4 regions of the Mesorhizobium sp. M0152 genome follow, and region 1 is predicted to be linked to each of the others. Evidence: riboswitches for the same ligand, from Rfam matches in the RefSeq annotation. Region 1 holds a riboswitch; each other region holds the start of a gene.
What was found. A riboswitch is a leader RNA that binds a small molecule or an ion and turns the genes downstream of it on or off. The one in region 1 is predicted to bind cobalamin.

Region 2: another riboswitch for cobalamin. It lies ahead of bluB (5,6-dimethylbenzimidazole synthase); the one in region 1 lies ahead of metE (5-methyltetrahydropteroyltriglutamate--homocysteine S-methyltransferase).
Region 3: another riboswitch for cobalamin. It lies ahead of NKJ26_RS30445 (ABC transporter substrate-binding protein); the one in region 1 lies ahead of metE (5-methyltetrahydropteroyltriglutamate--homocysteine S-methyltransferase).
Region 4: another riboswitch for cobalamin. It lies ahead of NKJ26_RS24100 (DUF1636 family protein); the one in region 1 lies ahead of metE (5-methyltetrahydropteroyltriglutamate--homocysteine S-methyltransferase).

What each region holds. Positions count from the first base shown of each region.
Region 1 is NZ_JAMYTH010000044.1:17,964-23,712, reverse strand. Features, by position in the region: gene NKJ26_RS28660 (dihydrodipicolinate synthase family protein) at 1-827, opposite strand, end outside; gene NKJ26_RS28655 (M20/M25/M40 family metallo-hydrolase) at 1,031-1,204, opposite strand; partial or broken gene NKJ26_RS28650 (IS6 family transposase) at 1,382-1,822, shown strand; gene NKJ26_RS28645 (trehalose-6-phosphate synthase) at 1,743-2,072, shown strand; cobalamin riboswitch at 2,729-2,929, shown strand; gene metE (5-methyltetrahydropteroyltriglutamate--homocysteine S-methyltransferase) at 3,025-5,370, shown strand.
Region 2 is NZ_JAMYTH010000002.1:32,923-38,671, reverse strand. Features, by position in the region: gene NKJ26_RS02365 (pirin family protein) at 1-390, opposite strand, end outside; gene NKJ26_RS02360 (DUF2277 domain-containing protein) at 403-696, opposite strand; gene NKJ26_RS02355 (exodeoxyribonuclease VII small subunit) at 807-1,058, opposite strand; gene NKJ26_RS02350 (histone deacetylase family protein) at 1,062-1,988, opposite strand; cobalamin riboswitch at 2,376-2,554, shown strand; partial or broken gene bluB (5,6-dimethylbenzimidazole synthase) at 2,602-3,270, shown strand; gene NKJ26_RS02340 (hypothetical protein) at 3,354-4,337, opposite strand; gene NKJ26_RS02335 (TetR/AcrR family transcriptional regulator) at 4,507-5,196, opposite strand; gene NKJ26_RS02330 (efflux RND transporter periplasmic adaptor subunit) at 5,331-5,749, shown strand, end outside.
Region 3 is NZ_JAMYTH010000055.1:3,738-9,486, forward strand. Features, by position in the region: gene NKJ26_RS30435 (ABC transporter ATP-binding protein) at 1-687, opposite strand, end outside; gene NKJ26_RS30440 (FecCD family ABC transporter permease) at 684-1,736, opposite strand; gene NKJ26_RS30445 (ABC transporter substrate-binding protein) at 1,733-2,749, opposite strand; cobalamin riboswitch at 2,903-3,100, opposite strand; partial or broken gene NKJ26_RS30450 (ABC transporter substrate-binding protein) at 3,203-3,658, opposite strand; gene NKJ26_RS30455 (hypothetical protein) at 3,622-3,957, opposite strand; partial or broken gene cobF (precorrin-6A synthase (deacetylating)) at 4,000-4,763, opposite strand; gene NKJ26_RS30465 (hypothetical protein) at 4,771-5,019, opposite strand; partial or broken gene NKJ26_RS30470 (ribonucleotide-diphosphate reductase subunit beta) at 5,010-5,749, opposite strand, start outside.
Region 4 is NZ_JAMYTH010000028.1:46,764-52,512, forward strand. Features, by position in the region: gene NKJ26_RS24090 (NADH-quinone oxidoreductase subunit A) at 1-288, opposite strand, end outside; gene NKJ26_RS24095 (winged helix-turn-helix domain-containing protein) at 619-1,818, shown strand; cobalamin riboswitch at 1,847-2,051, shown strand; gene NKJ26_RS24100 (DUF1636 family protein) at 2,090-2,524, shown strand; gene cobW (cobalamin biosynthesis protein CobW) at 2,521-3,573, shown strand; gene NKJ26_RS24110 (cobaltochelatase subunit CobN) at 3,592-5,749, shown strand, end outside.

The DNA.
Region 1 (5,749 bases):
ATGGGCAGGGGAGGTGAAGCATGGCAGATCTCCAATGCCTCCGCCAAAGCATAGACAACCCGCAGGCCGGAATACCGTTTAAACAGAGCCCAGAGCGGCTCGAGGCTGGCATTGATCCTGCGCGCCTCGGCCGCATCGCCCCTTTGTGCAGCCCTGACGATCTTCAAACAGGCATCGGGAAGAAGTCCGCCAATGACACTGTACCAGGTATCCGCACCTGCAATCATCGCCTCGGTGCACTGCGCGTCTCCACTGTAGCCGATCGAAAAGCCGTCTGGCACCTGTGAGCGCTGGTCCTCCAGATGGCGCTGGGTTTCGGCCGGGCCAAAACCGGGGTTTTTGATGGCGACGATCCCGGGCACCCGAGACAGCCTTTCGACCAAGGCGGATGAGAACCGAAAATGCGTTGTTCCGGGATTGTCATAGATGCAAATCGGCAAACCGGATTCCAATGCGACTGTTTGGAAATGCTCGAACACTTCATCCTCGGTCAGAGGTGCGTACGACACTGCAGACAGCAAGCCGGCTGTCGCACCGATCGCTTTGGCATCCTTGGCATGTTGCACGGTTTCGTCCGTCCTCAGCGCTCCAATCCCGACCAACAAGGGAATATCAGCACCGACTTTATCGATGGCCACCTCAATTGCGCATTGGCGCTGTTGGCGCGACAGGAACATGTAACTGCCCGTGCTTCCCAACAGGCCGATAGAATCGACCTTTGCCTCCATCAAGCGCGCAAGAAGTTTTTCCAATGCGGGCTCATCGATATTACCGCCGCGATCAGCGGGGGTGATGGGAAAAGCGGACAAACCGCGCAGGAAAGTCATTGTGTCTCCAACTCTTTGGCCGTTGAACTGTAAGCCGACGGTCCGGCGTTGATGTCATTTACATTGCCAACTGGCCTTGGATATAGCGCCAGTTCTCGTCAATGTTGCCAGTCCAGTTAGCTTTTGGCGATGCGAGGTCCGGCCTCGCAAAGGGGGGAGGCGCGGGACTGTTAAATCTTTCCGACTTGGAATTCACGCTAACGTCATGCGAAATGATCTCTTGCAAGATTGTAGAAAAAAGCGGCGCCACGTACGAGGATGTCATCGTTGAAGTCATACGTCGTCGAGTGCAGCCCGGAACTGTCACCGTTGCCGATGAGCAAATAGGCACCGGGGACCTTGTTCAGCATGAACGAGAAATCTTCGCTGAACATCATGGTTCTGTCGCAAACTTTTCGGAAAGGTCATTTGCTGCATGACGCTTGCTCTTTTTTCCGGGAGTTTGTCATGTTCAAAGGCCGCCATTTTGATCGATCCGTGATCCGGCTCTGTCGCAAACCTTTCCGTAAGCGGAGCATGGCAAGAAAAACGCCTCAGCTGTGGAGGAGCACGTGATGTCCAAGGGCCGCCATTTCGACCAGTCGGTGATCCTGCTGTGCGTGCGCTGGTACCTGGCCTACACTCTGAGCCTGCGCGATCTGGAAGAGATGATGGCCGAACGCGTTGAAGGTCGACCACTCCACTGTGCATCGCTGGGTCGCCCACTTCTCGCCGCAGCTGCTGGAGCGCTTCAACCGGCGCAAGCGTGTGGTCGGCAGCAAGTGGCATATGGACGAGACGTACATCAAGGTCCGCGGCCATGGATGTATCTCTACCGCGCTATCGACATCCTCGGCGACACGGTCGAGTTCTTCTTTAGCGAGAACCGTGACCTGGTGGCGGCCCAACGCTTCCTCCGCAAGGTGCTGACGCGCCATGGCCGGCCGGAGCGCATCGTCATCGACGGCGGCCAGACCTGGCGTTCTGGTGTTATCGAAGTTGGCCGGCGCGGCCGAAGACTTCGGTGAGGACGCCCTGCTGGTAGATCCGAGGCTCCCCGATGAGATAGCTGCAGCGATCTCAAGAGCGGCCAGCATGCCGCGCGAAGAACGCATCCAACGCTGGCGGGGGATGATGGATAAACTTGAGGCGTATACAATCCACCATTGGTCAGCGGACTTCGTTCGGCAACTGGACAAGAGCCGGATTACCGTGCCTGCGGACCACTTCCACTATCTCGGCTTGGGCTGGATGAGCGAGGCCTAAATGCCTTCCTTCGGACCGAGCCCGAATTGCACACCGCGCTGATGCGTGCACTGGATAAAAACTGGGTCCTGCCGACCATATGATGCAGAATATGAAGCACGCGAGCTTTGCCGCAATTCCGCGTCCCTCGACTGCCTAGCGCTTTGAGATGAGATACTTATACTTACCGCCTGAATGACGCTTAAAAAGCTTATCGGGACACAGTCGTGCCTTGCTCTTTGGACCGGGCCCCGGCCAGTGTGGTCTCTTGCCGCCGAGCGCAGTTACCACCGATTGCCTAGTCACCAGGGGTCGTGGTCACGACCTGGCGTGCCATTTCCCCCCGCACCATGGTTTGGCGTTCACTTCGAGACAACCGCTTCTGCCATGCACGCATCACTTTCGGCCCACGATTGCATCGTTAAACATCGCCACCAATGCCATCTTCTGCATTCGACCACGTTGTCACTCCCATCCATCTTGTCCGAAATCCTTCATGGATGAACGGTGAGGAATGTCGCAGCCTGACAGGAAACCATTATGAACAATGGTGGCGGGGGTGCCAGCGACGGCAATGGGCGGACTGAATATTTCAGAATGAAGACAAGGTGTAAAAGAGCGAATACATAACGACATAAACATTTCGTTATGCGATATTGACAAAGTGCGGACCGCTGTGATTGTCTGCGGGTTGTGGTTCTCCGCACGGCGCTGCCGGAGCGGAGCTAAGAGGGAAGCCGGTGCGATGCCGGCGCTGCCCCCGCAACTGTTAGCGGCGAGCCAACCCCACTCATGTCACTGAGGCGAATACCCTCGGGAAGACGGGTAGAGGCTATGACCCCGCGAGCCAGGAGACCTGCCACGGCGAATTACGTCCACGGGCGGGGTGTCTCGGTGGCCGCTGCAACCCGGCGTTGGTGCCGGCCTGCTAGCGCCTTCCTTGTCACCGACGCCCCAACCATCGGGGTATGACATGACTGTCTCTCAGCAAATTCCTGTAGCAACGCTCGGCGTGCCGCGCATCGGTCGTCGGCGAGAACTGAAATTCGCGCTTGAAAGGTACTGGTCCGGAAAATCTTCCGCCGCCGCCCTTCTCAGGACGGCGAAGGCGCTCCGTGCCGCTAGCTGGGAGGAGCAGCACGATCGCGGCGTGTCGAAAATCCCGTCGAACGACTTCTCGCTATACGACCATGTGCTCGACACCGCAGCCATGGTCGGCGCCGTTCCATCCCGTTACGGCTGGAATAGCGGCGAGGTCCCACTTGACATCTACTTCGCAATGGCGCGCGGCAACCAGGGTCAGACGGAGGGTTGTGGACACGCTGGTCACCAGCAGGCGGCTCATGGGCCTGATGTAACCGCGATGGAAATGACCAAGTGGTTTGACACCAACTATCACTACATTGTGCCGGAACTCGACGATGATCAGACGTTCGCCCTCTCGTCAACGAAACCGGTCGATTACTTCCTCGAGGCTAAAGCTCTCGGCATTCACACACGCCCAGTCATCCTTGGACCCATCACCTTCCTCAAGCTGGCGAAATCGCCTGCCGAAGGGTTCGGTCCCATCGCGCTCCTATCGCGGCTGCTGCCCGTCTACGAGCAACTTCTGCAGAGGCTGAAGCTGTCGGGAGCCGACTGGGTGCAGATCGATGAGCCAGCGCTTGTCCTCGATCTGAACCCGAACGAACGAGCTGCGTTCGAATTCGCCTATGGACAGCTGTCGAAAGCCGCGCCCGAGCTGAAGATCATGCTGGCTACGTATTTCGGGCCGCTGGGAAACAATCTCGAAACCGCGGTTTCTCTGCCCCTGGCTGGGCTGCATATTGATCTCGTGCGCGCTCCCGAGCAGCTGGAAACGGTGGGTCGGCTCGCTCCGAAGGATCTGGTGCTCTCGCTTGGCTTGATCGATGGCCGCAACGTCTGGCGTGCGAACCTGCCCGCCATTCTCGACCGCATCAAATCGATCGTCGCCGGCTGGCCCTTGGACCGCGTCGAGATCGCGCCTTCTTGCTCGATGCTGCATGTGCCGATCGACCTGCGCATGGAGACGGAACTCGACGCCGACATCAGCTCGTGGCTCGCCTTCGCGGCCCAGAAGACCGACGAATTGGTGTTGCTGGCCCGGGCCCTGTCCCAAGGCAGAGATGCGGTGGCTGGCGCGTTGAAAGCGTCTGCCGAGGCTGCCGCCACGCGCGTGACATCCACGAGGATCCATGACCCGCTTGTTCAGGGGCGGATCGCCAGCATTGACGATAGCATGAAGCGACGAGAGAGCGCTTTTGCCGAGCGCTCCAGAGTCCAAGCCGGCTCACTCGGGCTGCCGCCGTTCCCGACGACGACCATCGGGTCCTTCCCGCAGACGCCGCAGGTACGCAAGGCGCGGGCCGCTCATGCGAAGGGCCAGCTGAGCTATGTCGACTACGAGACGTTCCTGAAGAAGGAGATCGAGGCTGCAATTCGCTGGCAGGAAGAGATCGGGCTGGACGTGCTGGTGCACGGTGAGTTCGAGCGAAACGACATGGTACAGCATTTCGGCGAGCAGTTGTCCGGCTTCGCGCTCACCCAGCATGCCTGGGTACAAAGCTATGGGTCGCGCTACGTCCGTCCCCCCATCATTTTCGGCGACGTATCGAGGCGCAATCCGATGACAGTGCGCTGGTGGCAATTCGCCCAGTCGCTTACGGAAAAGCCTGTTAAGGGAATGCTCACAGGCCCAGTGACCATTCTCAACTGGTCTTTTGTTCGCGACGACGTACCCCGCTCCGAATCCTGCCGCCAGATCGCGCTCGCCATCCGCGACGAAGTGACGGATCTCGAAAGGTCCGGCGCAAGGATAATCCAGATCGATGAGGCCGCGTTTCGCGAAGGATTGCCACTGCGCCAGTCTGACTGGAAAGTCTATCTCGACTGGGCTGTCGAATGCTTCCGGATCGCTTCAACGGGTGTAAATGACGCGACTCAAATCCATACCCACATGTGCTATTCGGAGTTCAACGAGATCATCGACGCGATCGCTGAAATGGATGCGGATGTCATTTCGATTGAGACCTCGCGCTCGAAAATGGAGCTGCTGGACGCCTTCACGAGCTCCAAATATCCGAACGAAATCGGTCCCGGAGTCTATGACATTCACTCACCACGCCTCCCGGGAGTCCGTGAGATTTCGGATCTCGTCATGCTTGCCCGCGAGCGACTGTCGGATGCCCAACTGTGGGTAAACCCGGACTGTGGCCTCAAAACACGTAAATGGGAGGAGGTCCGCCCTGCCCTCATGAACATGGTCGCTGCAGCACGTGCGCTCCGGGAGAAAGCGTAGGCCTGATGCTTCTCCTTCCTCACCATGACGTGAGTTGCCGGCTGCCGCATGTCGGCCGTAAATGTGCCAATACGCGATCACATCCTTTGAAATAAGTCACTCGAGCGAGAATGAGCACTTCCCTTCGGCACGTAATCGCGCAGGAAATATCAATTTGGACGATACGCTTTAATATCGGCTCCTTCGGAACATACAGGCCGCGCCGCTCGGAAAATCGTACATGCGTCTTTCTTAAACTAGACCGCCTGTCGCGTTCGCTCAGGTGGCGACCTGCGCGTCTGTCCGCTTCCCCAGTCGATTAGCGCAGACTACGGGTCGAGGTGGCAGGATTCGGATGTTGCCAGCGTCCCGCCAATTCGGAAAATCGGTAAGGCCTTGA
Region 2 (5,749 bases), on a different contig from region 1:
CATCGGCGCACCGCGCAGTTCTTCCGGCGTGCGCTCGGAATGGACGATGCCGCGGCCGGCTGTCATCAGGTTCACGTCGCCGGGCTGGATGACCATCTCGGTGCCGAGCGAATCGCGATGGCGGATCTTGCCGTCGAACAGGTAAGTCACCGTCGACAGGCCGATATGCGGATGCGGGCGGACATCGAGCGCCTGGCCGGCGCGCAGGATCGCCGGACCCATGCGGTCGAAAAAGATGAAAGGCCCGACCAGGCGCCTCTTGGCGGTCGGCAGGGCGCGGCGCACCTCAAAGCCGCCAATATCCTTGGCGTTCGGGATGACCATCAGCTCGATCTGGTCGCTGGCAAAGGCGTCGCCTACTTCGGGATCCTTCCCGGGAAAGAAGCTCATGAACTCTCCTTGTCAGCGACCAATGGCTGCTTGGCCGGATAAGGCAAACCGGATCGCCGCCTTGGCCCGTAGCTTGGCCGCCACTTCTTCGCGATTGCGGGGATGCTGATGGGTTTCGAGCGAATCCAGCAGCTCGCGCGCCGACGCGGCAATGGCCTCGACGGCGTGGTCGAACGCGTGCTGGTTCTGCTTCGAGGGCCGCGTCGTTCCGCTCAGCTTGCGGACAAACTGAAGTGCCGCATCGCGGACTTCGTCATTGGTTGCCGGCGGATCAAAATTGAACAGGGTCTTGATGTTTCTGCACATCGCTTCCTAATCTCCTCTTGCCGTGGAGCCGTTTCAATCGAGACGAGCTTTATCCCTAATCATCATGGTGTCCAAAAGTCGGTGAGACGAGACCGTCGTTGGGGGACGCCTCAATCCGCATCCAGCGGTTCGGTGCCGACAGGCTTGCCGTCGCGCGACAGCCTTATCTTCTCGACCTTGTCCTCGGCGGACTTCAGCAGCCGGTCGCAATGCACCTTCAGCGCTTCGCCGCGCTCATAGATCCGGATCGACTGGTCGAGCGGCACGTCGCCGCGCTCGAGGTCATCGACGATCTTCTCCAGCGCCTCGAGTGCCTGTTCGAAGCTCATCGCCTTGACGTCTTCGTTGGTCGCATCAGCCATCATTCATCCTTTCATCAGTCGCCCGACATGGGCGGCGACCGAAAATGCCAATCCCTGCAGATCGTAGCCGCCCTCGAGCAGGCTGACGAGGCGGTTGCCGCTGTGGCGCGCGGCGCGCTGCATCAGTTGGCCGGTCGCCCAGTCGAAATCGTCCTCGGTCAGATTGATCTCGGCCAGCGGATCGCGATGGTGCGCGTCGAAACCGGCCGAAATGATGATCAGGTCGGGCGCGAAATTGTCTAGCGCCGGCAGGACGCGCGACAGAAAGGCATCGCGAAAGACCTCGCTGCCGGTCTGCGGCGCCAACGGGGCGTTGACGATGTTGCCGGCGCCGGTCTCGGTCTTCGCGCCGGTGCCGGGATAGAGCGGCATCTGGTGCGTCGAACAATAGAGCACCGACGGATCATCCCAGAAAATGTCCTGCGTGCCGTTGCCGTGGTGCACGTCCCAGTCGACGATGGCGACGCGCTCGATGCCATGCTTCTTCTGCGCATAGCGCGCCGCGATCGCAGCGGTATTGAACAGGCAGAACCCCATCGCGGTGGTTTTCTCGGCATGGTGGCCGGGCGGGCGGGCGGCGACGAAAACATTATCGGCGCGATCTGAAAAGACGTCGTCGACGGCAGCGTTGGCGGCGCCGATCGCGGTGATCGCCGCTTGCCAGCTCTTCGGGCTGGCGGTGGTGTCGGCATCGATGCGAGCTATGCCTTCGTCGGGAATGGCGGCGCGCACGCGCGCGACGAAGTCGGCGGGATGCGCGTAGAGGATGGTGGCCTCATCGCCTTGAGGCGCCTTGACGCGGTCGAGCGCGGCGAAGGCTTCGTCATCGAGCACCCGTTCGATGGCGCGCAAACGATCAGGCCGCTCGGGGTGGCCGGGTGGCGTGATGTGCTCGAGAAAGATCGGATGGGTGTAGAGACGGGTGGCCATGTTTTCTATCTAGTGCCCTGACGGCGCAATGGCCATGCGTTGCGGCTTGATGGCTGGGGAAATCGCACCTGCGTCCATTCTTGTCGCCAGGGCACGAATCGGGGTTAGCGGGTTCCTTCGGAGCGTTCGCCGGCGCGCTGGTTTGAGAACCATCAGACGAAAAACCCGCCTGTGCGGTGGGTCATTCGCGCAAATCAGCACCATGGACGAATATCTAGCATAGCGGCGGTCACGGTATCAAGGAAAAAATTCCTACCGTGAACAGCTGCCGGCGCACAAAAAGCTGTCGGCACGACGGCATTGGCCGCCGTCAGGCCTTTTGCCAAGCTGGGTTCGGAGCCCTGTTCATGTCGCCGAGGGGATTGGCGGCGCCGGCGCTTCGTCGTAAGGTCGCGGCCACTGCCTGGTGCCCGCGCAAGCGGGAGAATCGGGAACACGGTTGAACTCCGTGGCGTGCCCAACGCTGTAAGGGGGACCGCGCCGGCAAATGCCACTGTCGATGACGGGAAGGCACCGGACGCGGGTTGATCCCGAGCCAGAAGACCGGCCTGGCAGGCATCGTCATCCGCATGGTCAGGCGGCTGGCATCATAGCAATCGCAAGGGGACAAGCGATGCCGGACACCATGACCGCTCCTATGGGCGATGGATTTGACCAGATGGCGCGCGACGCGGTCTATCGCGCCATGTTCACGCGGCGCGACGTGCGCAGCCATTTCCTGCCCACAGCGCTCGACGACGAATTGCTGGCGCGGCTGCTGCTTGCCGCGCACCACGCGCCGTCGGTCGGCTTCATGCAGCCATGGAATTTCATCGTCATTCGCGATGCCGCACGACGGGCGGAGGTGCGCGACCTGTTCCTGGCGGCGCGCGAACAGGAATTGCCCGCCATCGCGGCAGAGCGGCAGGCGCTCTATCGCAAGCTCAAGCTGGAAGGCATCTGCGAAAGCGCGCTCAACATCTGCATCACCTGCGACCGCGAGCGCTCGAAGAACTCGCCGCTTGGGCGCTGGCACAATCCGGAGATGGATCTCTACAGCACGGTCTGCGCGGTGCAGAATTTCTGGCTGGCGGCGCGCGCCGAAGGCGTCGGCGTCGGCTGGGTCAGCATCATCGAGGCGCAGGCGCTGAAAAGCCTGCTGTCGATTCCCGAGCATGTGACGCCGGTCGCTTACCTCTGCGTCGGCCGCGTCTCGGAGTTCGCGCCAAGGCCGGATCTCGAAACGCATGGCTGGGGGCGGCGGCGGCCGCTGCCCGAATTGATCATGAGCGAGATTTTTGGCGGCCCAGGCGAGGCGCCGCTCAAATCCACCGTGGCGCGCCTCAACCCGGTTAGCCCCGCACCTGCGACCGCCAGCCCCGCGGATCAGGATGTCGCGCCGGCCGTGCCCCAGCGCGAGCCGCCGAAGGAGGCCAGCGCCTTGTCCTTGAGCTCCCTGAACTTCGACGACGCCTCGGCCAGCCGGTCGTCCCAGGCGGGGTCGGGCACCTGGCCCTCGATGGTCTTGAAATAGACCTGCATCAGGCAGGCGATGGCAAAGGGTTCGATGAAGGCCGCCTTGAAAGCCCAGGCGAAAACGATGGCGAGCACGAAAGCCCAGCCGGCGAGTTGGCCGGGCATCAGGAAAAGAATGGCGCCGGCCGGCGCCAGCATCAGCAGGAAAATCACGAAGGAGACGCCCCACATGATGACTGCCAGCCAGACGGCGTTCTTGACCATGGTCTTGCCGTTCTGGGCGTAGAGCACGACACCTTGCCTGGCCGTCTCGAACGGCGAGGACGAATTGAGGCGGATGTTGTAGCCGAGGATGATCTCGTCGACATAGGTCAGCGACAGGCGGACCACCGTGTTGAGGAAAGAGACCAAGCCGCTCAGGCCCGGAATAGGAAGGAAGGCGGCAACGCCGCCGAGCAAGCCGGTGATGGCGCGGATGGCGCCCTTGACCAGCTGGTCGATGACGAAAAGGATGTTGGCCTCGGCGAAACGCTCTGTGACGACTTGCCTGGCATAGGCGATCTGGTTCTGACCATCGGGGACATCCCGGCCGTCGATCAGATGCACCATGACGGCGATATGGCCGGCCTTGACGACATAGAGGATGTATTCGCGGATCCAGTAAACGGCGATCGAGACGACGCCGAAGCCGACCACGCCGCCCCATAAGGCAAAGGACAGCGGCCCGTCGGGATCGGTGGAGATATGGCCGAGACCGTAGCCGACGGAGGCACCCGTTCCCGTCGCCATGATGTAGGCCAGCGTGATGCCGAAATAGACGATCATGCGAAAGACGATGAACGGCCATGTCCGTATCATGATGGACACCGACCTGCCGATATCGAAATCCCACATGCCCCGAATCTCCCGCTGAGAGACTTCTGGTGAGCATGCGCCCAACCCGGCGATTGTCAATCGCGGGACGTGACGCCGCGCAACTGCCGCGATTGAGTGCAATTCCAGGAAAACTGTGAAACGCTTTTCCGTCCGGAAGCGGAACCTCGATCCTGGTAAAGCAAGATGGCTAGCCCGCCTGCAGGAAAGCGCGGGCAAATCCCGGCTCCACGGCTTTGATCGTTCCGTCGGGCAGCTTGAGCAGGCGATCGATCGCGACGCCGTATAGCCTCAGGCGTTCGTCGAGCAGGCGTGCGGCCTCCTCGATGTTTCCTTGGTCGGCCTGGCGCAGCGCGCTATGCATCACGTCGCGAAAGATCAGCCTGATCTGCAGCAGCATGTCGGCGAACGCCAGGGGGTCGGGTACGTCGAAAGCGCCCTCCTCGCTGCCCTTCGCCAGCAGATCAGCGATCAACGGCAGGGCAAGCTGCCTGGCGGCCAGGTCGACCCGGTGGAAGAGCACGACGTTCTCGGGCCGAAACAGGACCGCAAAGGTCGTCCTGAGTTGCGGCGCGAGTTCGACGTTCAGCCGCTGGGAACCTGCGAAAAGCGCGTTGAGCCGGCCGACCGCGTCGAGCGATGGATTGTCGAGCATGGGTTGCAGCTCGGCGAGGCTGTCTCGGGCAAGCCGCGCCGCGAGCGCTTCCAGCAGTGCCTCCTTGGAGGCGAAGTAATGGTAGAAGGCTCCCTTCGACAGGCCGGCCGCGCGGATGATGTCGTTTACCGTCGTGTCGTCATAACCGCGCTCGAAGAACAAGCGCTGTGCGCAGTCGAGAAGCTCGGCGGTGCGTATTTCGGGCGCTTTTCTGGCTCTGGTCAATAAGGTTCCCCCACCGGCGGCTTTCCTGAAAACGTGATCGACGGACCGGAACGCAGCAGCCGACAAGACGTTTTCCGGCACTATAGACCGACGGTCGGTCTGACGCCACAAGTCCCGCCAAAAAGGAGCATTGCATGCGGTTGAGGCGCTGGATTGCGGGTATGATCATCGTTGCGGCGGCGGCAGGCGGTGCCGCAGCCTGGTATTTTCTCAGACCGACACCTGTCTCGGTGGTGACCGCCAAGCGCGGCAACGCCGCCGAGATCGTCTATGCCAGCGGCGCAGTCGAGCCGAAGATCTGGGCCAAGGTGGCGCCGGTGGTGCGCGAGAGGATCGTCGAGCAATGCGACTGCGAAGGATCGCGAGTCGGGCGCGGCTATGTGCTCGCCAAGCTTGACGACAGCGAGGCGAAGGCCGCGCTCGGCGAACTTGAGGCGCGGCGGGCTCTAGCCGAACAGGAGTTCCAACGCCAAACCGTGCTCGCGCAGAAGAATGCCGCGAGCCAGCAGGCGCTCGATCGTGCACGCAGCGAACTATCGCAGACCGAGGCGCT
Region 3 (5,749 bases), on a different contig from region 1:
CGCGCCAATCCGCTCGACGGTCAGCACTTTGTGCGCTGGACCCAGCGCAACGAGTCGGCCACCGGACAGCACGCCGACGCGATCGCAGGAGAGCGCCTGGTTCAGGTCGTGCAGCGCGACAACCGATGTGACCGGCAGTTTTGCGACCAGATCCAGGATCGAGAGCTGGTGCTGGATATCGAGGTGGTTTGTCGGCTCATCGAGAAGCAGGATCTGAGGCTGCTGCGCCAGTGCCCTCGCAAGATGGATACGCTGGCGTTCCCCACCAGACAGGGTTGCCCAGGAACGCCGTTCGAAGCCTTCCATGTCGGTGTCGACAAGTGCCTGCGAGACGATGCGATCGTCTTCAGCCGACCATGGTTGCAACGGGGTCAGCCAAGGCGTACGGCCAAGCTCGACCGCATCCTTCACCGTGATAGCTTCCGTCGTTTCGGCCTGCTGCTCGAGGAAGGCGATCGTTTGCGCGGCGGCGCGACGCGGCATCGCGCGAAGCGCTTCACCCTTGATGCGAACATCGCCTGACGTGGGTTGCCGGATGCCTGCCAGCAGTTTCATCAGCGTCGACTTGCCGGAGCCATTCGGTCCGACGAGACCGAGTGTTTCGCCTTCATGGACGACGAGATCAACGCCCGAAACGATCGGCTTGCCGCGAACCGACCAGCCGAGATTGCGCGTCTCCAATATCATGGCGTGCGCCGCCCACGGATCAGGATCAGCGCAAAGGCCGGCGCTCCGACCAGTGCCGTGATGACGCCGATCGGCAGCACCTGTCCAGGAATGATGGTGCGCGACAGCACGTCCGCGGCGATGAGGAATGCTGCACCGACGAGCGCCGTCGTTGGCCCGAGCCGGCCGTGCCGCACCCCGACCAGGAACCTCGCGGCATGGGGAATGACGAGACCGACGAAGCCGATCGATCCGACAATGCTGACCATGACGGCGGTAACGAGCGCCGTGATGCCAATGAGGATCACCTGCACGGTGCGGACCGGCACGCCGAGAGACGACGCCGATTCCGCTCCGAATGCGAAAGCGTCGAGGGCGCGCGCAAACCAGATGCAGGCGGCCAATCCGACCAGCGCAATCGGCACCGCCAGCCAGACATCCGGCCACCGGGCGCCGCTCAGGTTGCCGAGCAGCCAGAACATGATGCCGCGCGCCTGTTCGGCATTGGCGGATTTGGTTATGATGAAGGATGTCAGCGCATTGAAGAGCTGCGATCCGGCGATGCCCGCAAGGACGATCTGACCGGTACCGTGACGCGTCACGCTGCCGCCGGCCGCCCGCGCCAGCATCGCCACCAGGGTGAAGGCCGCAACAGCGCCGACAAAGGCGCCGAGCGACATCGAAATCGCGCCGGCGCCCAGGCCGGCGACCGTCACCGCAACCGCGCCGGTCGAGGCTCCTGCGGAAATCCCCAGCAGGTACGGGTCAGCAAGTGCATTCCGCAGCAGCGACTGCAACACCATGCCCGAGATTGCCAGACCCGATCCGCAACAGGCCGCGATGATCGCGCGCGGCAGGCGATAGTTCCAAATGATCCCCATGTCGATCGGGTCGAGTACGTATGCCGAACCAAGGATCTTGTTGACCAAAATCTGTACGACGGTCGAGACAGGGATCGGCGTCTCGCCGATGCAGGTGCCGGCAAGCACCGCCGCGAGGAGCGCCGCGAAGCAGAGCGTCCCCCGGCCGAGCCGGGAGACGTAGATCGCTTGCGAGGCGGTCAGGCTCACTGGGCCAGTCCGGAATCCTTGAGCGACTTTGACAGCACCTCGATGCCGGCGATGGTGCGGATGGTCGCGTCCATGGCGTGCGCGTCCATGACGACGATGCGGTTGTTCTTCACCGCCTCCATCTGGCTGGCGACCGGATCGGTCTTGAGGAACTCCAGCTTCTTCTCATAGTCGTCAGCGGGGAAGCGCCGGCGATCCATCTTGGCGATCACGATCAACGTCGGGTTGGCCTTGGCGATGGTCTCCCAGCCGACCACCGGCCACTCCTCGTCGGACTCGATGATGTTCTTGATGCCGAGCTTGTCCATCATGTAGGCGGGAGCGCCCTTGCGTCCCGCCACATAGGGATCGATGTCCATCTCGGCGCTGGAGAACCAGAACACGGCCGAGACGTCCTTGAGGTTGAGCGCCTTCGCTTCCGCAATCGCCTTGTCTTCGCGTTCGGTCAGGCTGGCGACGAGTTGCTCGCCCTTGTCCTGGATGTCGAAAATCTGCGCCAGTTCTCGCGCGCCCTGATGGATGGACGCAGTCGAGAAGAGCTCGCTGCGCGTCCCGTCGACGCCGACCGTGTTGTCCTTCGCCACGCAGTCGGCCGGCAGCACATAGGTCGGGATACCGACATCGTGGAACTGCGTGCGCGTGGCGACGATGCCGTCCGGTCCGACGTGCCAAATGAATTGCACGGTTACCAGTTCCGGCTTCTTGGCAACGACGCTTTCGAAGCTCGGATCGTTGTCGGCCAGGCGTTCGACCTTGTCGTTGACCTCTTTGAACTCCGGCAGCACCTCGTTGAACCAGACCGTGGTGCCGGTAACCTTGTCGCCGAGGCCGAGCGAATAGAGCACCTCGGTCGCCGCCTGTCCGACCGTGACAGTCGAGGCGGGCGCCTTCTGGAAGGTCAGCGTTTCGCCGCAGTTCTCGAGGGTCAGCGGATATTTGGTCGGTTCGGCCCCGGCGGCGGCCGTGAAGAATACAAAGCTAGAGGCAGCGAGTGCCAGGCGTGAAACAGTCATGGCGCGAAGATCTCCGATCGGTTGATGGCGGGGATCGGAGGACTGGGGCCAGGACGACAATGATCGAGCTCATGCCCGTAAGGACATGATGCGGCTGCACCTCAGGTGTGGCTAACGACATCGACAACCTCCCCGGACAACCCCGCCCGGCGCGTTCAGTTACAGACGTAGGTAGGTCTCCTGACTGACGGGTCATCGTCCGTCTCGGCCTTCCCGGGGGCTAATCCCAGTGGCATGATCGAGATGGACTCGCCGCCTACAGTTGCGGGGGCAGTTTCGTTTCGCGGCCGAAGAAGACCGCGCCGAATTCCCTGTTATTTCCTTGCGGAAACCGACACTCCCTCGTAGCCAATCGCGCTGCCTTGATCAAGCGGCCATGGCCATATCTAGATTTGAGCTATGTTGCCCTTTGCGATGCGTGTCGCCGCATTGAAGCAGAAAGGATCGGCCAGCTCATCGAATGCCGGATAGGGCTGCGATGATGGCGTCGAGCCCATCCGTCAGTGCCGCAGGCCCTGGCTGCAGTATGAGCGGAGACTTGATCTCGACGATGCGATTGTCGCGCACGGCAGGAATCCGGTCCCAGCCCGGCCGCGCTCTGATCCTCTCCGCCACAACCCGCTTGCCGCCCCAGGAAGCCAGGACAATGTCGGGCTGAGCAGCAATAACCTCTTCTGGCGTGACGACCCGGTCCTTGGCCGCCTTGGCTTTCGTTTTTTGCGGGAAGATATCATCGCCGCCAGCGACTTCGATCAGTTCCGAGACCCAGCCGATGCCGCTGATGAGCGGCTCGTCCCATTCCTCGAAATAGACCCGCGGCCGCTTCCTGCCCCTGGTGGCGGATCTGATGTGCTCAAGGCGTTGGTCGTAGCCTACCGCCAAGCGATCCGGCCGCGCAACAACAGCACCGCACCTGTGGCGAGGGCAGCCGCGATGCCGATAGCTGCACCCCAGGCGAAGCTGTCCCATGTCGTCGGATAGCCGAGAAACACGTAGCCGACCGCCTGATTTGCCAACCACGCGATGCTGGTCAGCAGCAGCGCTCCCCGGCGGGACATGTTGGCGCCGGCAACCGTCGCGATTGCCGCAAACGGCGTGGCGCAGGCGAGCGCGAGGCTGAAGACAATGCTCAGAGCAACGACAAGAACCACCCAAACGCTCTGGCGTGCGCTGGTCGAGCTGTCATGTATCGTGGTGGTGGTTCTCATGATCGCAGATCATAATGCGGAGCGCCGGGCGCTTCAACGTCGTCAATGCGAAGAACCGGACGATGACGTACCGCGGCTCATCAAAACGGTGTCCATGATCCAGCCTTTGCCGGCCCGCGCCTCTTCGCGGATACGCTCGATATCGTCGATCACCTCCTTGAGCTTTCCCGCGACCAGTACTTCGTCGGGCATGCCGACGTAAGCTCCCCAGTAAATGTCGAGATCACCGTCGACGGCGCGGAGCGCTTTCTCCGCATTCAGCATGATGACGACGCTGTCGACATTGTTGGGAAAACCCTCCGCCATCGTCCGGCCGGTCAATCAGAATCGACCGGCCGATATTGCACAAGGCAACCTTGTGTCTCGCGGCAAGTGCCTGAATGCTGCTGATTCCGGGAAGTACCTCGTAGTCGAGTTCGAACTCTCCGCGCTCCTTCAGCCGGTCCAAAATGCGCATCGTGCTGTCGTAAAGCGTCGGATCGCCCCAGACCAGAAAGGCCCCGGTTTCGGAGGCATCGAGTTCCTCCATGATCAGCTTGCTGTAAGCCGCCTCGACATCGTCATGCCAATCCGAAACGTCCACCTCATATTCGCCGGTTCGCTTGCGCTCCGGCGCCTTGAATTCGACCGTTCGGAATGGCCGATCCCGAACATGACGTTCGAGGATCTCGCGCCGGACACGCGCCAGCTCATCCTTCTCAATTCCCTTGTCGGGGATGAAGAACACGTCCACCATGGTTCATGGCGTTGACCGCCTGGATCGTGACGAAGTCCGGGTTGCCGGCGCCGATACCTATGATGAGCACCTTGCGCTCATTGGGTCTCTTCGGCGACGGGGTCTGCGCTCAGGCAGCGCTGGAACTCCCGAAACAGCTCGGCCAGCTTCTGCGGGCCTGGATGCCGTCCTTCGTATCGGTCAAGACGACGGATGTCGATGTCCGCGGCCGCGGCAAGATCGGAACCTTCGGGCTGGGCCAGCAGCCAGGATACGAATACGTCCTCCGCCTGCGGCAGGCCCGCTATCGGACGGCGTGCAACATGATGCTCGGCACTCAGTCCCATGCCAGCGCTCCACCGTTCTGGTATTCGATCACCCGGGTCTCGAAGAAGTTCTTCTCCTTTCTTCAGGTCCATGGCTTCCGACATCCATGCGAAACGGATTTTCGACCTCCGCGAAGACCGGGGAAAGGCCGAGTTGCGCGCAGCGCCTGTTCGCAATGAAGTGCATGTACTGCTCGCACAGAGCCGCGTTCAGCCAGGAATCCCCGCGGCATCGTGTCCCTGCCATACGAGGCCTCGAGATCGGCCGCCGTCTTGATCATACCGCGAACCTCGTCCTGGAACGCCGCGGTCCAGAGATGCGGGTTCTCGATCTTGATTTGGTTGATGACGTCAATGCCAAGGTTCAGATGGATCAGATCGTCGCGCAGGATGTACTGGTACTGCTCGGCGATGCCGACCATCTTGTTGCGCTGGCCGAGCGACAGGATCTGTGCGAAGCCGGTGTAGAACCACATGCCCTCGAAGATCACGTAGAAGGCGACGAGGTCGCGCAGGAAGGCTTGGTCCGCTTCCGGCGTGCCGGTGCGAAAATCCGGATCGTCGAGATGCTGGGTGTGCTTCAGCGCCCATGCCGCCTTGTCGGTGATCGACGGCACCTCGCGATACATGTTGAAGAGCTCGCCCTCGTCGAGGCCGAGACTTTCGACGATGTACTGGAAGGTGTGGGTGTGCACCACCTCCTCGAAGGCCTGGCGCAGCAGATACTGTCGGCATTCGGGATTGGTGAGAT
Region 4 (5,749 bases), on a different contig from region 1:
CCAGAAACCGAGCATGCCGATCTTCGAGAAAGACACCGCCCACGGGAACAGGAAGGCCACTTCCAAGTCGAAGATGATGAACAGGATCGACACCAGGTAGAAACGGATGTCGAATTTCATGCGGGCGTCGTCGAACGAGTTGAAGCCGCATTCATAGGCGGAAAGCTTCTCGGGATCGGGGTTGCGGTACGCCACCAAGAAAGGCGCGGCCAGCAGCGCCAGGCCGACAACCAGCGCCACGCCGATGAACAGGACGATGGGCAAGTACGAACTCAACAGTGCGTTCATGCTGCGGCTTTCCGTTGGCGCCAATCCATTTTGATTACAGCACCGGACCTTAATGCGGAAGCGTGACAGTTTAACCGCTGAACCGTTTTAAGGGCCTATGCTGCAACGCGGCGAGGGTTAGCGCAGCACTTCCAGCGAAGCAAGTCAAACCTTGTTCAAAACACGGTGCTGGATGGCATATCGAGGAAAACTGGTCCGATCCGCTCCTGTTTGATTTCCTTCGCTTTTTACTCCACTTTTCTCTCCTGACATATATGCCGCCAAAACCCTGCTAGCATCCCGCGGAATCACAGCCCTGCCCCGCTCCAACCCCATCAGAGTCGCCTGAGGATGAAGGAAAAAATCTCGCTTGCCACGGCCCGGCGCATCGCGCTCGCCGCTCAAGGGTTCACCGATCCCCGCCCTGCCGGAACGCCCGACCGCCGCCACTTCGCCCGCGTGCTTTCCCGCACCGGCCTGCTGCAGATCGATTCCGTCAGCGCGGTGGTGCGCGCTCATTATATGCCGCTCTATTCGCGCCTTGGCGCCTACCCCTTTGCTTTGCTCGACAACGCCGCGGTGACGCGCAAGCGCACGGTGTTCGAATATTGGGCGCACGAGGCCTCCTTCCTGCCGGTCCAGACATACCCGCTGATGCGCTGGCGCATGGAGCGCGCCGAACGCGGCGATGAAATGTACCTGGGCCTCGCCAAATGGGGCCGCGAGCACGCCGCCTATATCGAAGAGATCTACCGCGAGGTCGCCGAGCGCGGGCCGATCGCCGCCTCGGCGCTGGAAGGCCAGAAGGGCTCGGGCGGCTGGTGGGGCTGGAGTCATGCCAAGCATGCGTTCGAATGGCTGTTCTGGGCCGGGCGCATCACCACGGCGCACCGCCGCGGTTTCGAGCGCTTCTACGATCTCCCCGAGCGCGTGCTGCCGCAGGCGATCCTCGACCTGCCGGTGCCTGCCGCCGAGGACGCGCACCGCGAATTGCTGCGCATCTCCGCCCGCGCCCACGGCGTGGCAACGTCCGGCGACCTGCGCGATTATTTCCGGCTGTCTCCCGCCGACATGAAAGGCCGGCTGGAGGAACTGGTTGAAACAGGCGAATTGCTGCCGGTGCGCGTCGAAGGTTGGGACAAGCCGGCCTATCTCCATAAGGACGCTCGCCTGCCGCGCAAGATCGAAGCCCGCGCCTTGCTGGCGCCGTTCGATCCGGTCGTCTTCGAACGGTCGCGCTCGGAGCGGCTGTTCGATTTCCACTACCGCATCGAGATCTACACGCCGGCCGAAAAGCGCCAGTATGGCTACTACGTCCTGCCGTTCCTGCTCGGCGACAGGATCGTGGCGCGTGTCGACCTCAAGGCAGACCGGCCGGCCAGCGTGTTGCGCGTCCACGCCGCCTATGCCGAGCCCGGCGCGCCGGCCGGGACTGCCGCCGAACTGTTCGAGGAGCTGAAGCAGATGCAAGGCTGGCTCGGGCTCGAACGCATCGAAGTGACGCCGGCCGGCGACCTCGGACAGCCCCTCGCCGACATTGCCGCGTCGTAGACGTGCGTTGACACGGCTGTCCCGACAAGCCTAAATCCGGTCAGACGGTCTCTTCTCTTCAAAGGGAGGAGCCAAGAGGGAATGCGGTGCGGGACAAAATCCCAAATCCGCGGCTGTCCCCGCAACTGTAAGCGAAGAGCCAAGGCCGAAAGCCACTGGGATGTTCCCGGGAAGGCGGCTACCCAAGGCGATGACCCGCGAGCCAGGAGACCTGCCGTCTGAGGTACAAGAATCCGATCGCCTGGCGGGTTTTCCGGGCAAGGAGCCAGATTTGGGACGCGACAGCGGTTTTCCGGCTGAGACAACGGATATCAGGTCGGGTCATGGCGATGCCTTGACGGGCGTGACCGTGATCGTCTGCGCCTCCTGCCGCGACGAAACCGGTTCCGACGCCCATCCCCGTGCCGGCGAACGTTTGGCCGAAGATACGCGCCAGGCTGCAGCCAGTGACACTATCCGCATCCGCACGGTCGAATGCCTCGGCAATTGCAAGCGCCGGCTCAGCGCCGCCATCCTGCGCGACGGCTGCTGGAGCTACGTCTTCGGCGACCTGACCGCGACCAGCGGCGCCGATCTCGTCACCGGCGCAAAACTCTTCGCCACATCCACGGACGGCCTCATCCCATGGCGCGGCCGACCCGATAGCCTCAAGCGCGGCCTCGTCGCCCGCATTCCTCCCCTCGACATGCTGAAGGACCAGACATGACCGTCCCAGTTTCCGCCGCCAATTTCTCCCGCGTTCCCTGCACCGTCGTCACCGGCTTTCTCGGCGCCGGCAAGACGACGCTGATCCGCCATCTCCTGGAAAACGCCGGCGGCAAGCGGCTGGCCATCATCGTCAACGAATTCGGCGACATCGGCATCGACGGCGAGATCCTGAAGGGCTGCGGCATCGACACTTGCCCGGAGGAAAACATCGTCGAACTGGCCAATGGCTGCATCTGCTGCACCGTCGCCGACGATTTCGTCCCGGCGCTCGACCGGATCCTGTCACTGACGCCGAAGGTCGACCATATCCTGATCGAAACCTCCGGCCTCGCTCTGCCCAAGCCACTGGTCCAGGCTTTTCAATGGCCAACGGTGAAGAGCCGCGTGACTGTCGACGGCGTCATTGCCGTGGTCGACGGACCGGCACTGGCCGAAGGCCGCGTCGCCAACGACATGGACGCCCTTCAGGCGCAGCGCGCCAAGGATGAGACGCTCGATCATGACGACCCGGTCGAGGAAGTGTTCGAGGACCAGATCGTCTGCGCCGACCTCATCATCCTGTCGAAGAGCGACCTGATGGATAAGGCCGGTTCTGCCCGCGCCAATGCCATCATCAACGAGCACTCCGCCCGCGCCGTGAAGATCGTGCCGGTTTCGCAGGGCAAGGTCGATCCCTCCGTACTGCTCGGGCTCGGTCTCGCCGTCGAGGACGACATCGAGAACCGTAAGTCCCATCATGACGGCGCATTCGACCATGAGCACGACGACTTCGACACGTTCATTGTCGACATTGCCTCGATCGCCGATCCGGACGAGCTGGCAAAACGCGTCGCCACCGCCGCCGAGGAAGAAAACGTGCTGCGCGTAAAAGGTTTCGTCGAGGTCGGCGGCAAGCCGATGCGGTTGCTGCTGCAGGCCGTCGGGCCGCGCGTCAACCATTACTATGACCGCGCCTGGACGGCGCAGGATGATCGCCGCTCGCGCCTCGTCGTCATCGGCCTGAAGGGGCTGAACCGCCCGGCGATCGAACGTATACTCGCCGGCTGACGCAAAGCACGGGCCGCGATGCATATCCTCACCACGACCTCCGCCTCGCTCGACGATCTCGCCGAGCCGGTCGATCTGCGGCAGACGCCGGCGGACATAGTGGCCTTGTCCTTCACCGACAGCGATCTCGCCGGACTGGCGGCGGCGTGGAAGGCCGACGCGGATCGCCTGCCTTCGATGCGGCTGGCGGCACTGCGTGACCTGCGCCATCCAATGTCCGTCGACCTCTGGGTCGACAGCGTCGCCCGCCACGCCAAGATCATCCTGGTGCGCATCCTCGGCGGCTACGACTGGTGGCGCTACGGCTGCGACCAGCTCGCCTCGATCGCCCGCGAACGCGGCATAAAACTGGCGCTGCTACCCGGCGAGAGCCACGACGAGGATTTGCGCCTGATCGAAGCCTCGACGCTGCCGCGCGAAGAACTCGACGGCCTGCTGGCCTATTTCCGTGAGGGCGGCCCGGCCAACATGAGCGCGCTGGTGCGGAGATTGGCGCGGTTGGCGGGGCAGGATGGCGAGCTTGCCGAGCCGGTGAGCGTGCCCAAGGCGGGTTACTATGAGCCGAACCACGGCGTCGTCCCCCTCGAGGGGAGGGTCCGGCCGCAGGCCGGGGGTGGGGTCCTCTCCACTGCGCGCCAACGCTCTGAGGCGCGGCGGCATCAAGAAGCGCCACGTCCGGTCGCACCGACCCCACCCGGCCCTGCGGGCCACCCTCCCCTCGAGGGGGAGGGAAAGGTCATCCCCATCCTGTTCTACCGGTCGATGCTGCTGGCCGCCGATGTCGCACCGATCGATTCGCTTTTTGATGCGCTGCGCCAGCGCGGCATGGTTCCCGTGCCGATCTTCGTCTCCAGCCTCAAAGACCCAGCGTCACTCGCCTTTGTCGAGGCCGCGATTGCCCAGTTGAAACCCGCCGCCATCATCACCGCGACCGCCTTTGCATCCGGCGCCGAGCCGGGCGTCGAAACCCTGTTCGACCGCGCCGGCGTGCCCGTCTTCCAGGTCATCGTCGCCACCACGCGCCGCGACGTCTGGGAAAATAACCAGCGCGGCCTGGCGCCCGCCGACCTCGCCATGCACGTCGTGCTGCCCGAACTGGACGGGCGCATCCTCGCCGGCGCCATTTCCTTCAAGGGCGAGAGCGAGACCGACCCGGCGCTTGGCCACCGCGCCTTCGCCAACCGGCCGGAACCGGATCGCGTCGCGCAAGTGGCGGAGCGCGTCGCGGCGTTCATCAGGTTGCAAGAAACGCCCCGCGCCGAGCGCAAGCTGGCTATCCTGATCCCGGATTATCCCAGCGCGCCGGGTCGCACCGGCTATGCCGTCGGGCTGGATGTGCCGTCGAGTGTGCTCGCCATGCTGCATGATCTCAAGGGACAGGGCTATGCCGTTGGGGGGATCCCGGAGACGCCGCGTGGGTTGCTGGATTTGCTGGAAACAGCAAGCCACGAGTTGGCTTTGCAGGATTACATAGCCTTCTCGACAGAGTTGCCGAGAGCCGCAATCGCTGCTGTGGAGGCTGCTTGGGGAAAAGCGGAAGACGAGACAGGTTTGCGCGAGGCGCCCCCCTCTGTCCTGCCGGACATCTCCCCCTCCAGGGGGGAGATTTCTCCAATCTCCAAGGTTGCGGGGAGTGAGCCAACAGCGACACAGCCAATCTCCCCCCTGGAGGGGGAGATGTCCGGCAGGACAGAGGGGGGCGCCTCGCGCAAACTATCAAGCGAAAAGCACTTCCCCTTCCGCGCCGCCACCTTCGGCAACATCACGGTCGCCCTCGCTCCCGATCGCGGCCGCTCGGCCGATCGCCGCGCCGACTACCATGACCCGACGCTGCCGCCGCGCCATGCGTTGATCGCATTCGGCCTGTGGCTGCGCAGATCGCTGGGCGTCCATGCGCTTGTCCATGTCGGCGCGCACGGCACGCTGGAATGGCTGCCGGGCAAGACGGTCGCGCTCTCGCAAAGCTGTTTTCCCGAGATCGTCACCGGTCCGCTGCCCGTCATCTATCCCTTCATCGTCTCCAATCCTGGCGAGGCGGCGCAAGCCAAGCGGCGCATCGCCGCCGTCACGCTTGGCCATTTGCCGCCGCCGCTGACCGGCGCCGGGCTGGACGAGGACCAGCACAAGCTTGAGCGGCTGGTGGACGAATATGCCCAGGCCGACGGGCTCGACCGCC